Regions from separate parts of the Lentilactobacillus sp. TOM.63 genome, predicted to be linked through region 4. Evidence: predicted binding sites of a transcription regulator. Region 4 holds the regulator's gene; each other region holds the start of a gene.
What was found. The regulator Rex, encoded in region 4, represses fermentation and respiration genes when NADH is low (regulators of the CRP and FNR family bind a similar motif). The targets are predictions, from matches to a motif close to TTGTGAANTANTTCACAA.
Positions count from the first base shown of each region.

Region 1 (2,208 bases), on a different contig from region 4:
TTGGGCATGCGCTAACCACAGAGGATGCGTTGCAACCCGCAGCGTGATCCAATCATGACTATGCTTGGCATTTGATTTCTTAATCAGCCAGTAAGAAATCGCGGTCGACCGGGCAAAATTAGCAGCCGCCAATTCAAAATCAGCGGGCAGCGCACTTGCTACAAGTTGTTGCAAGTGCTGGCGATAATCTGTTCGGGCAGTGAATGGAAATCCGTCATTATTCGACCTTAATTTTGTCATGACCCACCTTCTTATACCATTATTTTCATGTCGATTGTAGCACGGAATTGCGTAGGGCATTTGTTTTTTGTGACTCTTGTAAACATTTGTTCCGAAACAAAAAGCTGGTTGATTTTAGCCCCTAGGGGAGTTCAAATCAACCAGCTAATATTTACAGTTTATTGAGCCGTATAACCACCATCCACAACGAATTCTGCTCCGGTTGCAAACTTCGACTCGTTTGAGGCCAAATAAACGCAGATCCAAGCAATATCGTTTGGTTCGCCAATATGGCCCATTGGCGTTTTGCTACGTTGGGACATCATTTCTTCGGCACCTTCCAAGTCATCAACTAGTGGTGTCTTGATGTAACCTGGATGAACCGTGTTAACCCGGACATCGTAATCTTTCAAAGCACAATCCAGAGCAGCTGATTTGGACATAATTCGAACCGCCCCTTTAGATGCATTGTAAGCACCCAAAGTTGGATCGCCAACAAATCCTTCAATTGAAGACATGTTAATAATCGATGCCCCCAAGTGTTTGTTCTTCATTCGCTGAATACCTAAACGAGTCCCAAAGAAGACTCCATCTAAGTTAACTGAAAGTAATTTTCGCCATTCTTCAGTAGTCGTGTTTTCAACACTCTTACTAACAGCAATACCGGCATTATTAACGATGGTGGTCACTTGACCAAATGCTTTTTCAGTATCATCAAATAATTTTGTCCAACCAGCTTCGTCGGAGGCATCGTGTTGCATGAACCGAATCACATCCTGACCGCCAATCGATTTGGCAGCTTTCTCGCCAACATCAGCATGCCGGCCAGTGATCACAACTTTAGCGCCTTCCTCAACGAACTTGTCCGCGATGGCCAAGCCAATCCCTAGAGTCCCGCCGGTTACAATCGCAACTTTTCCTTTTAATCTATCTGTCATTTGACTACCTCCGATATGGCCATAATTGACCTGCTATAGTTACTTAGTTCACAAATATAGCATACCTGGTTTGCTTTGATTTGTAAATTATTTTCACTTCTTTGTTTAATTGGCAACACTTGTAGCATCAAACAGACCAATTAATTTGGTAACCTAATCTGAAGTAGTTACCCCATAGCTAAGTTTCACACCTCAATGGAAATTCTGAGAGATGCCAATCCTTACCCTCACGATTAACAGCTAATGTACTAAAATGAAGCTCTTTTAAACAAAAAGCCATGGATTATCAGGCACCATTATTCCGCTTATCAATGGAATAATCCTGAATCCGTGGCTTTCTTAATGTTTCACATGAAACATCAATCTATCTCTATGTGGAATTCTTCGTTTATGGTTTTAAATTAATAACGGTTAATTTCTCTCGTGACATTGAAAGAATACTGTTATGAACACCTTGGGTTCCCATTCCTGACGCCTTAACGCCTAAGAATGGGAAGTTGTCAGGCCCCCGTTGTGGGCGACCATTAACTTGAACGGTTCCAACCTCAACAGCACCGGCAATTTCAAGGGCTTTGTCAATATCCTGAGTGAAGACACTGGCTTGTAAACCAAAGTTTGATTTGTTGGCAATTTCAACCGCTTGATCAACTGAGTGAACCCGAATAACTGGTAAGACTGGGCCAAATGGTTCAATCCAAGCAATATCCATGTCCTCGGTCACATTGTCCAGCAACGTTGGTTGAAGCAAGTTGCCATCCCGTTTGTTACCACTCACTAAAGTGGCCCCTTTATCCAAGGCATCGTCAATCAATCCCTGAACAAAGTCAGCAGCCTTATCATCAATCAATGGGACAATCGCACTGTCGTTAACTGGTGAGCCAACTGACAGGTTTTCGACCTTTTCTTTTAACTTGGCAACAAGTTCATCAGCAACTTTGTCGTCAACCAGCACCCGTTTAACGGCGGTACAACGTTGGCCTGAATATGAATAAGCGCCTTTGACAATGTTATCAGCCGTCTTATCCAAATCAGCGTCGTCGCAGACGATTGC
Region 1 covers NZ_JAUCAP010000004.1:1,138-3,345, forward strand. The annotation lists gene QUF07_RS01265 (hypothetical protein) at 1-240, opposite strand, end outside; gene QUF07_RS01270 (NADP-dependent (R)-specific alcohol dehydrogenase) at 399-1,157, opposite strand; gene QUF07_RS01275 (NADP-dependent glyceraldehyde-3-phosphate dehydrogenase) at 1,546-2,208, opposite strand, start outside.
Region 1: QUF07_RS01270 (NADP-dependent (R)-specific alcohol dehydrogenase) is a predicted target of Rex. The motif match lies at 1,194-1,211, and genes of this name have one in related genera.

Region 2 (2,208 bases), on a different contig from region 4:
TGGCAGCCTTCATCTTGATACCAAACTTAAGTGCCAAGTCGTCATCAAGAGTTTGAATGCCTGCGGTATGACCAAGACCACCAAAGTTGAGCAATCGTTCACAAATATCGAAGGCATCTTCTTGAGCCTTCGCACGATAAATGCTGATGACTGGGCAAAGCTTTTCGGCTGATAATGGTTCCTTAGGGCCAACTTCAGTTACTTCCGCAGCCAAAATCTTTGTATTGTCTGGTACTTTGATATCGGCTAGTTCAGCGATTGCTTTAGCAGACTTACCAGGAATTGGACCGCGAACACTAACACGTTGTGGATCAAACATAGTATCAGCAAGCTTCTTTTGTTCCTTCTTTGGAACGAAGTAAACGCCATTTTTAACTAACTCGGCTTTAACCTGTTCATAGATCTCAGTATCAATAACAGCACTGTTTTCAGTCGCACAGATCATCCCGTTATCAAAGGTCTTTGAAAGAACCAAATCGTTCACTGCCCGTAAAATATTGGCCGTTTTTTCAATATAAACAGGACCATTACCAGGACCAACACCAAGGGCTGGTTTACCAGTAGAATAAGCGGCCTTCACCATGCCGGGACCACCAGTAGCTAAAGTACTGGCAACTCCTGGATTATTAATTAATTTATCAGTTGCTTCAATACTTGGTTCGGTGATCCATTGGATACAACCCTCCGGAGCGCCGGCGGCAATTGCAGCATCGCGAACAACTTTGGCTGCTGCAATTGATGATTTCAATGCTTGGGGATGGAAACTAAAGATAATTGGGTTTCGGGTTTTCATCGAGATAATTGATTTAAACAATGCAGTTGAAGTTGGGTTGGTTACAGGTGTGATTCCTGCAAGGACACCGAGGGGTTCAGCGACAGTAATTAACTGACGCTCCTTATCATCCTTGATAACGCCGACAGTCTTATGATTACGGATGCTGTGCCAGATCTCTTCGGTAGCATACATATTCTTAATTGCTTTGTCTTCAGCAACCCCACGGCCGGTTTCGTCATAAGCCATCTGAGCTAATTCCATGTGCTTATCTTGACCAGCCATCACCATTTCGTGAGTGATGTGATCAACTTTCTCTTGATCAAATGAGTCCATGATTTTAAGTGCTTTTTGCGCCTTTGAAACTAAACCGTTAATCATTGTATCAACGTCAGTCTTGCCTTCAGTTTTTGGTGCTTTCTTTTCTGCTACTTTGTTTTCAATCATTGCTTGCCTCCAATGAAAATATGTTTGTTATCAATTTCACAATTACAATACTATCACAATTTTTTGAATTGTAAATAGTTTTGTTCAAAAAATCACAAAAGTTTTCAGTAAGCGTCGAATCCCTGTGACATCAAGGTAAACAAAAGGAGGAGCTTATAATTCAGTCCCCTCCTTAATGAAAACGATTACAGAAATTACCATGTGAACGCTTTCGCTACTTCTCGATTTTAGTTAAAGGTTTTTCAATAATTTCCAACAGTTTTTCTGATTGAACTCGATCAATGATGACATTTACAGCAACTTGCATTAATTTATCGTTCAAATTTTTTTCTTCAATCGCCCGGCCGTTATTTCTGCCATCGATGTTCTTAAACGAGAACATGAGCCGTTTAACGAAACGATCATAAGCTTGCTGCGGATAAATATTGGCGGTTACTTGATCAATCCCATGACGAATGGTTGCCAGTGAAAAGGCTGGCTTCAATAAGCTAATTAAAATCACGTCCGCAATCTGCATGGTTTGATATTTTTTCTTGACGGGTGCCATGATCGCCTTGTGCTTGACGTAATTATTAATCATCGCTGGCGTCACTTGATCAATTCCAATCGGTCCCAGTGTGTCATTCACCAGAGCAGTCACCTGATCCATGTACAGCGAGAAATTAGGTAATTCTGACCACAATGGCAACTCCACCTTCTTTAGTTTCTGTTCCCATTGTTCATATTGTTCTGCATCGTAGCTCATGAAATCACTCCCTTGGTTTTATTATACCATATTATCTAGTTTCAAAGACTATCTAGAAGCAAATAAAAAACAAGCTTTGCTAAATGGTAACCTGCTAAGCTTGCTTAACCAAAACTGGCCTGAACTGCGCCGCCAACATTACGATCTCTTTTTCCGAGCTCTTCGCTTTTCCCGTTGCGTTAGGAAGGTTGAAATGACCCCTTGTAAGAACATATACAGTGGGTAGGCCGTTGCAATCAGCGGA
Region 2 covers NZ_JAUCAP010000051.1:11,473-13,680, reverse strand. The annotation lists gene adhE (bifunctional acetaldehyde-CoA/alcohol dehydrogenase) at 1-1,219, opposite strand, end outside; gene QUF07_RS09820 (DUF1836 domain-containing protein) at 1,434-1,964, opposite strand; gene QUF07_RS09815 (cation-translocating P-type ATPase) at 2,103-2,208, opposite strand, start outside.
Region 2: adhE (bifunctional acetaldehyde-CoA/alcohol dehydrogenase) is a predicted target of Rex. The motif match lies at 1,244-1,261, and genes of this name have one in related genera.

Region 3 (2,208 bases), on a different contig from region 4:
ACCGAATTAGCTTAAAACTTGAATCTAAACGACTATTATCAAGTCATTTTCCATTTTTTGTGATTTTATTTTTACCAGTGATTATTTTACAGTTCGGCAATTCCTTTGCCAGTTCAATGATTGATATTCAGTCAAAGGCGTTTCAGAATAGCTATGCCATGCTCCTTGAAGGGGACCTGAACGCTGGTACTGAAAACTTGCTGTTGATTTTTGCCATTATGGCTTTATTAGGAATCATTATTAGTTTGCTGTCTGCAGGGATGACCTTCGCCAGCATCGATTTGTTGCGAAATAAGGCTAAATTCGATCAGCCAGTGACCAAATCGTTTACGATCTTGAATAATGGCACTTATTTTATCAGTGCGATTATCATGGGAATTTTGACAACAATCATGATTTTTTTGTGGTCGCTTTTGTTGGTGATTCCTGGGATTATCAAGAGTTTCTCTTACGTTCAGGCATTAAATATCTATCGTGATGCATTAGACGCTGGCAAACCAATTGGGTATTTTGAGGCAATCACCAAAAGCCGGCAGATGATGGCCGGGCATAAGATGGAATATTTCATTTTGGCCTTAAGTTTTATAGGCTGGTATATTCTGGAAGGCTTGTCATTTGGTGTTTTGTCATTTTGGGTGTTGCCGTATACTCAATTGGCTTTCGCAAACTTTTACGTCAAGATCGCCGATGATTCCGAGTCAGAAGATTTAACCAGTATTTTTGATCATCAAGCGTGATCGAGATTGGGACCAAAAGATGACTTAGCTCTGAAGTTGAAACGAAGGCGGCCGTGCATTCTAGTTTTGGGATGCATGGCCGTTTTTGTATGAACGGTGGGGGTCGTGGTATGTTGCAATCCCTTATCTGGATCGCAAAAGCAAGTATTGTTAGCTTCGTAAGTTAGCTGAAGTGGCTCGGGCAGAAATTGTCCGGTCACTTTTTTTGTTCGATATAGAACGTTTTTTTCACAAGCACTGACTCACAAGCGCTTTCAATCGGCGTGATAATTTATTGCGTGAGTCTCAATTTGATCATTAAGTACTTACCGCATAAATGCTGATTGAACTTAAAAAATGATTTTGGAAGTCGACTAATATTTGTGAAATTATTTACAAAAACACGTGAGAATGCTACGATGTAACTGGCTTCAAATCTGAGTGAATCATATTGGAGGATCCTTATAATGAAAGAAAATTTTGATTTTTTAATGCCTAGTGTGAACTTTTTTGGTAAAGGCGTTATTGAAAAAATTGGTGATCGGGCTAAGATGCTGAACATGAAGAAGCCTTTGGTCGTGACTGACACCGTTTTGCGTTCAATGGAAAATGGCCCAGTTGCCCAGACCCTTGCTTCATTGGACAAAACCGGGGTTCCTTATGTCATTTATGATGGCGTCGAACCTAACCCGAAGATCCGTAACATTCAAGAGGGGAAGCAGGTTTATCTGGACAACGATTGTGACAGTATTATCACTGTCGGTGGGGGCTCCTCTCATGACTGTGGTAAAGGGATCGGCATTATTTTGACAAATGGGGATGACATTACCAAATTAGCTGGGATTGAAACTCTCAGCAATCCATTGCCACCATTGATGGCCGTTAACACGACTGCCGGTACTGCTTCAGAATTGACTCGCCACTGTGTCATTACAAATGAAAAGACGAAACTGAAGTTCGTTGTTGTCTCATGGCGAAATGTGCCATTGGTTTCATTTAACGACCCAATGCTGATGCTGGATGTTCCGGCAAATTTAACTGCGGCAACTGGAATGGATACATTTGTTCAGGCGATTGAACCATATGTTTCAACCAATCGAAATGAAATCACCGATGGCCAGTGTGTCGAAGCAATCAAATTAGTTGAAGAGAGTCTGCGAGAAGCATACGCCAACGGTCATAATGTCGAAGCGCGAACCAAGATGGTTGAAGCTGAAATGTTAGGCGGGATGGCCTTCAATAACGCTGATTTGGGATATGTTCACGCAATGGCGCATCAATTGGGCGGTCAGTATGACGCCCCACATGGTGTCTGCTGTGCAATGTTACTGCCAATTGTTGAAAAATATAACATCATTGCCTGCCCGGAGCGATTTGCACAATTAGCCGAGATTATGGGTGAGAATACAGAGGGCTTGTCAGTTCGTGAAGCAGCTGACCTGTCAATCAAGGCAATGCGCCAAATGTGTGATGACGTTAATATTCCACGGAG
Region 3 covers NZ_JAUCAP010000072.1:1,142-3,349, reverse strand. The annotation lists gene QUF07_RS11410 (DUF975 family protein) at 1-737, shown strand, start outside; gene QUF07_RS11405 (iron-containing alcohol dehydrogenase) at 1,184-2,208, shown strand, end outside.
Region 3: QUF07_RS11405 (iron-containing alcohol dehydrogenase) is a predicted target of Rex. The motif match lies at 1,098-1,115, and genes of this name have one in related genera.

Region 4 (2,208 bases):
TTGGTCTTTGACGCAACTTCAGAAACTAATTTGGCACCCATGTTTTCAAAATGATCTGGCAATTCGATTGCCTTTGCAATTGTAACACCATCATTTGTGATCGTTGGGTTGCCTGCTGATTGTTCCAAAACAACGTTGCGGCCTTTTGGTCCTAATGTTGCTTTAACTGTGTCTGCTAATTTATCAACACCCTTGAGCATTGCGCCGCGGGCATCTTCAGAAAACTTAACTTGTTTAGCCATTACAAATTTCACCTCAAAAATGTATTTTTGATTTATTATATAAATTAATGATGCTGATTATTTCGCAAAAAGTTTATTCAACAACTGCGACAATATCTTTTTCATGTAAAACTAGATAGGATTTATCGTTGTCCTCGATCTCAGTACCTGCGTACTTATCGAACATTACCTTGTCGCCCTTTTTTACAACTGGCGCAACCTTTTGACCATTGTCCAAAACTCGGCCATCACCTACGGCAACAACTGTACCGGCTTGTGGCTTCTTCTTAGCATTATCTGCTAATACGATACCGCCTACCGACTTTTCTTCTTCTTTTTCTGTTTCGATAATTACACGATCGCCTAATGGTTTTAACACGTTAGTCCCTCCATTTACAACTATTTTTAGCATCATTAGCACTTGAATGACAGAAGTGCTAATCACTGTTTATAATATATTATTTTTTTGATCTAATTGCAAGGATTTATTAGAAAATGTTCAGGATATCATGCCTGGATTGGGATTATACCAGGGTTTGTGGCAGGGATTTAAATCATCGCCTAATTGCTCTATTTTTGAATCATCCCCTACTTTAAATAAACCAATACCCATATTTAGACACATCTTGCACTCTTATAAATCAAATAAAGCGCCTCGCCGTGAACAAGAAACGTTCATCGCGAGGCACTTTATTTAAATTCAACCCGAGCTTTAACTTCGACTTATCCACACATTAATCGTGTTTTTCAATCGAGGTAAAGTCGCAGGAAACTACTTTCCAAAGTTATCGATAAAGTAAATCAACGTCTGTAGTTCATTGGTCAAATCGACGTTTTGAACCAGCACATTATCAGGTACTGAGATTCGGATTGGGGTGAAATTCAAGATCCCTTTTACGCCCCCAGCTACCGCATCCGCTGCAACTTCTTGGGCTGCAGATGATGGCACTGTCAGGATCACAACCTGAATTTGTTGTTCATGCAGCTGGCTGGCAAGCTCTGAGATTGGATAGACTGGTACCCCATCCTCAATGGTATTAATGATCGTTCCATTCGTATCAAATGCCGCAGAAATCCGTACGTTGCTATCTTTGTGAAAATTAAAGTTTAACAGCGCGTGGCCCAAGTTACCAACACCAATCAAAGCAACGTTGGTCAGGTGTTCCTGGTTCAAGATCTGCTTAAAGAAGTTCAGTAGGCTATCGACATCATAACCATAACCCCGTTTACCCAATGCGCCAAAATATGAAAAGTCTCGGCGAATGGTGGCAGAATCCACCTGAACCGCTTCTGCCAACTCGGTAGAAGAGATCCGTTGTTTTCCGGTATCGTGTAAAATATTTAAATATCGATAATAAATTGGCAATCGTTTCGCGGTCGCCTTTGGAATGTTTTCGGCTGTCAAAATTTCCTCCTGTAAAACCTATTTTAAAAATTCAAAACTTTGTGAACCCATCTTTATTTATTATTCTATCATATAATGCCACCTTGTGAAATGTATTTCAAGTAATACTTACAAACTATTATTGTAAAACCAGATAATATGATAAAATTATATACTGTTAACTACAGAAAGGTGGCCGCTGAATTGATAATTTTACAAGCCCAAGATTTAACCAAACGATTTAACGGGGAAGAAATCTTTTCGAATGTGAATATGGCCGTCCAAGAAAAAAGTCGAATTGCTTTGGTGGGCCGAAACGGCGCCGGAAAATCCACCTTAGTCAAAATGATAATCGGTGAACAATCGCTCGATGGTGGCCAAATTGTGACCAAAAAGAATCTGAGCATTGGTTACTTGGCACAAGACACTGGCCTAGATTCCGATAAATCAATTTATGATGAAATGGCCGCCGTCTTCGCCAAATTTAAACAACAAGAACGAAAGATTCACGAATTAGAGGCGCAGATGAGTGATCCCTCGATTGACCCAGCTTCCGAGGAATATGCCCAAATTTCATCACAATATGATAATATTCGGGCGGAT
Region 4 covers NZ_JAUCAP010000002.1:61,902-64,109, reverse strand. The annotation lists gene groL (chaperonin GroEL) at 1-242, opposite strand, end outside; gene groES (co-chaperone GroES) at 316-600, opposite strand; gene QUF07_RS00820 (redox-sensing transcriptional repressor Rex) at 994-1,626, opposite strand; gene QUF07_RS00815 (ABC-F family ATP-binding cassette domain-containing protein) at 1,810-2,208, shown strand, end outside.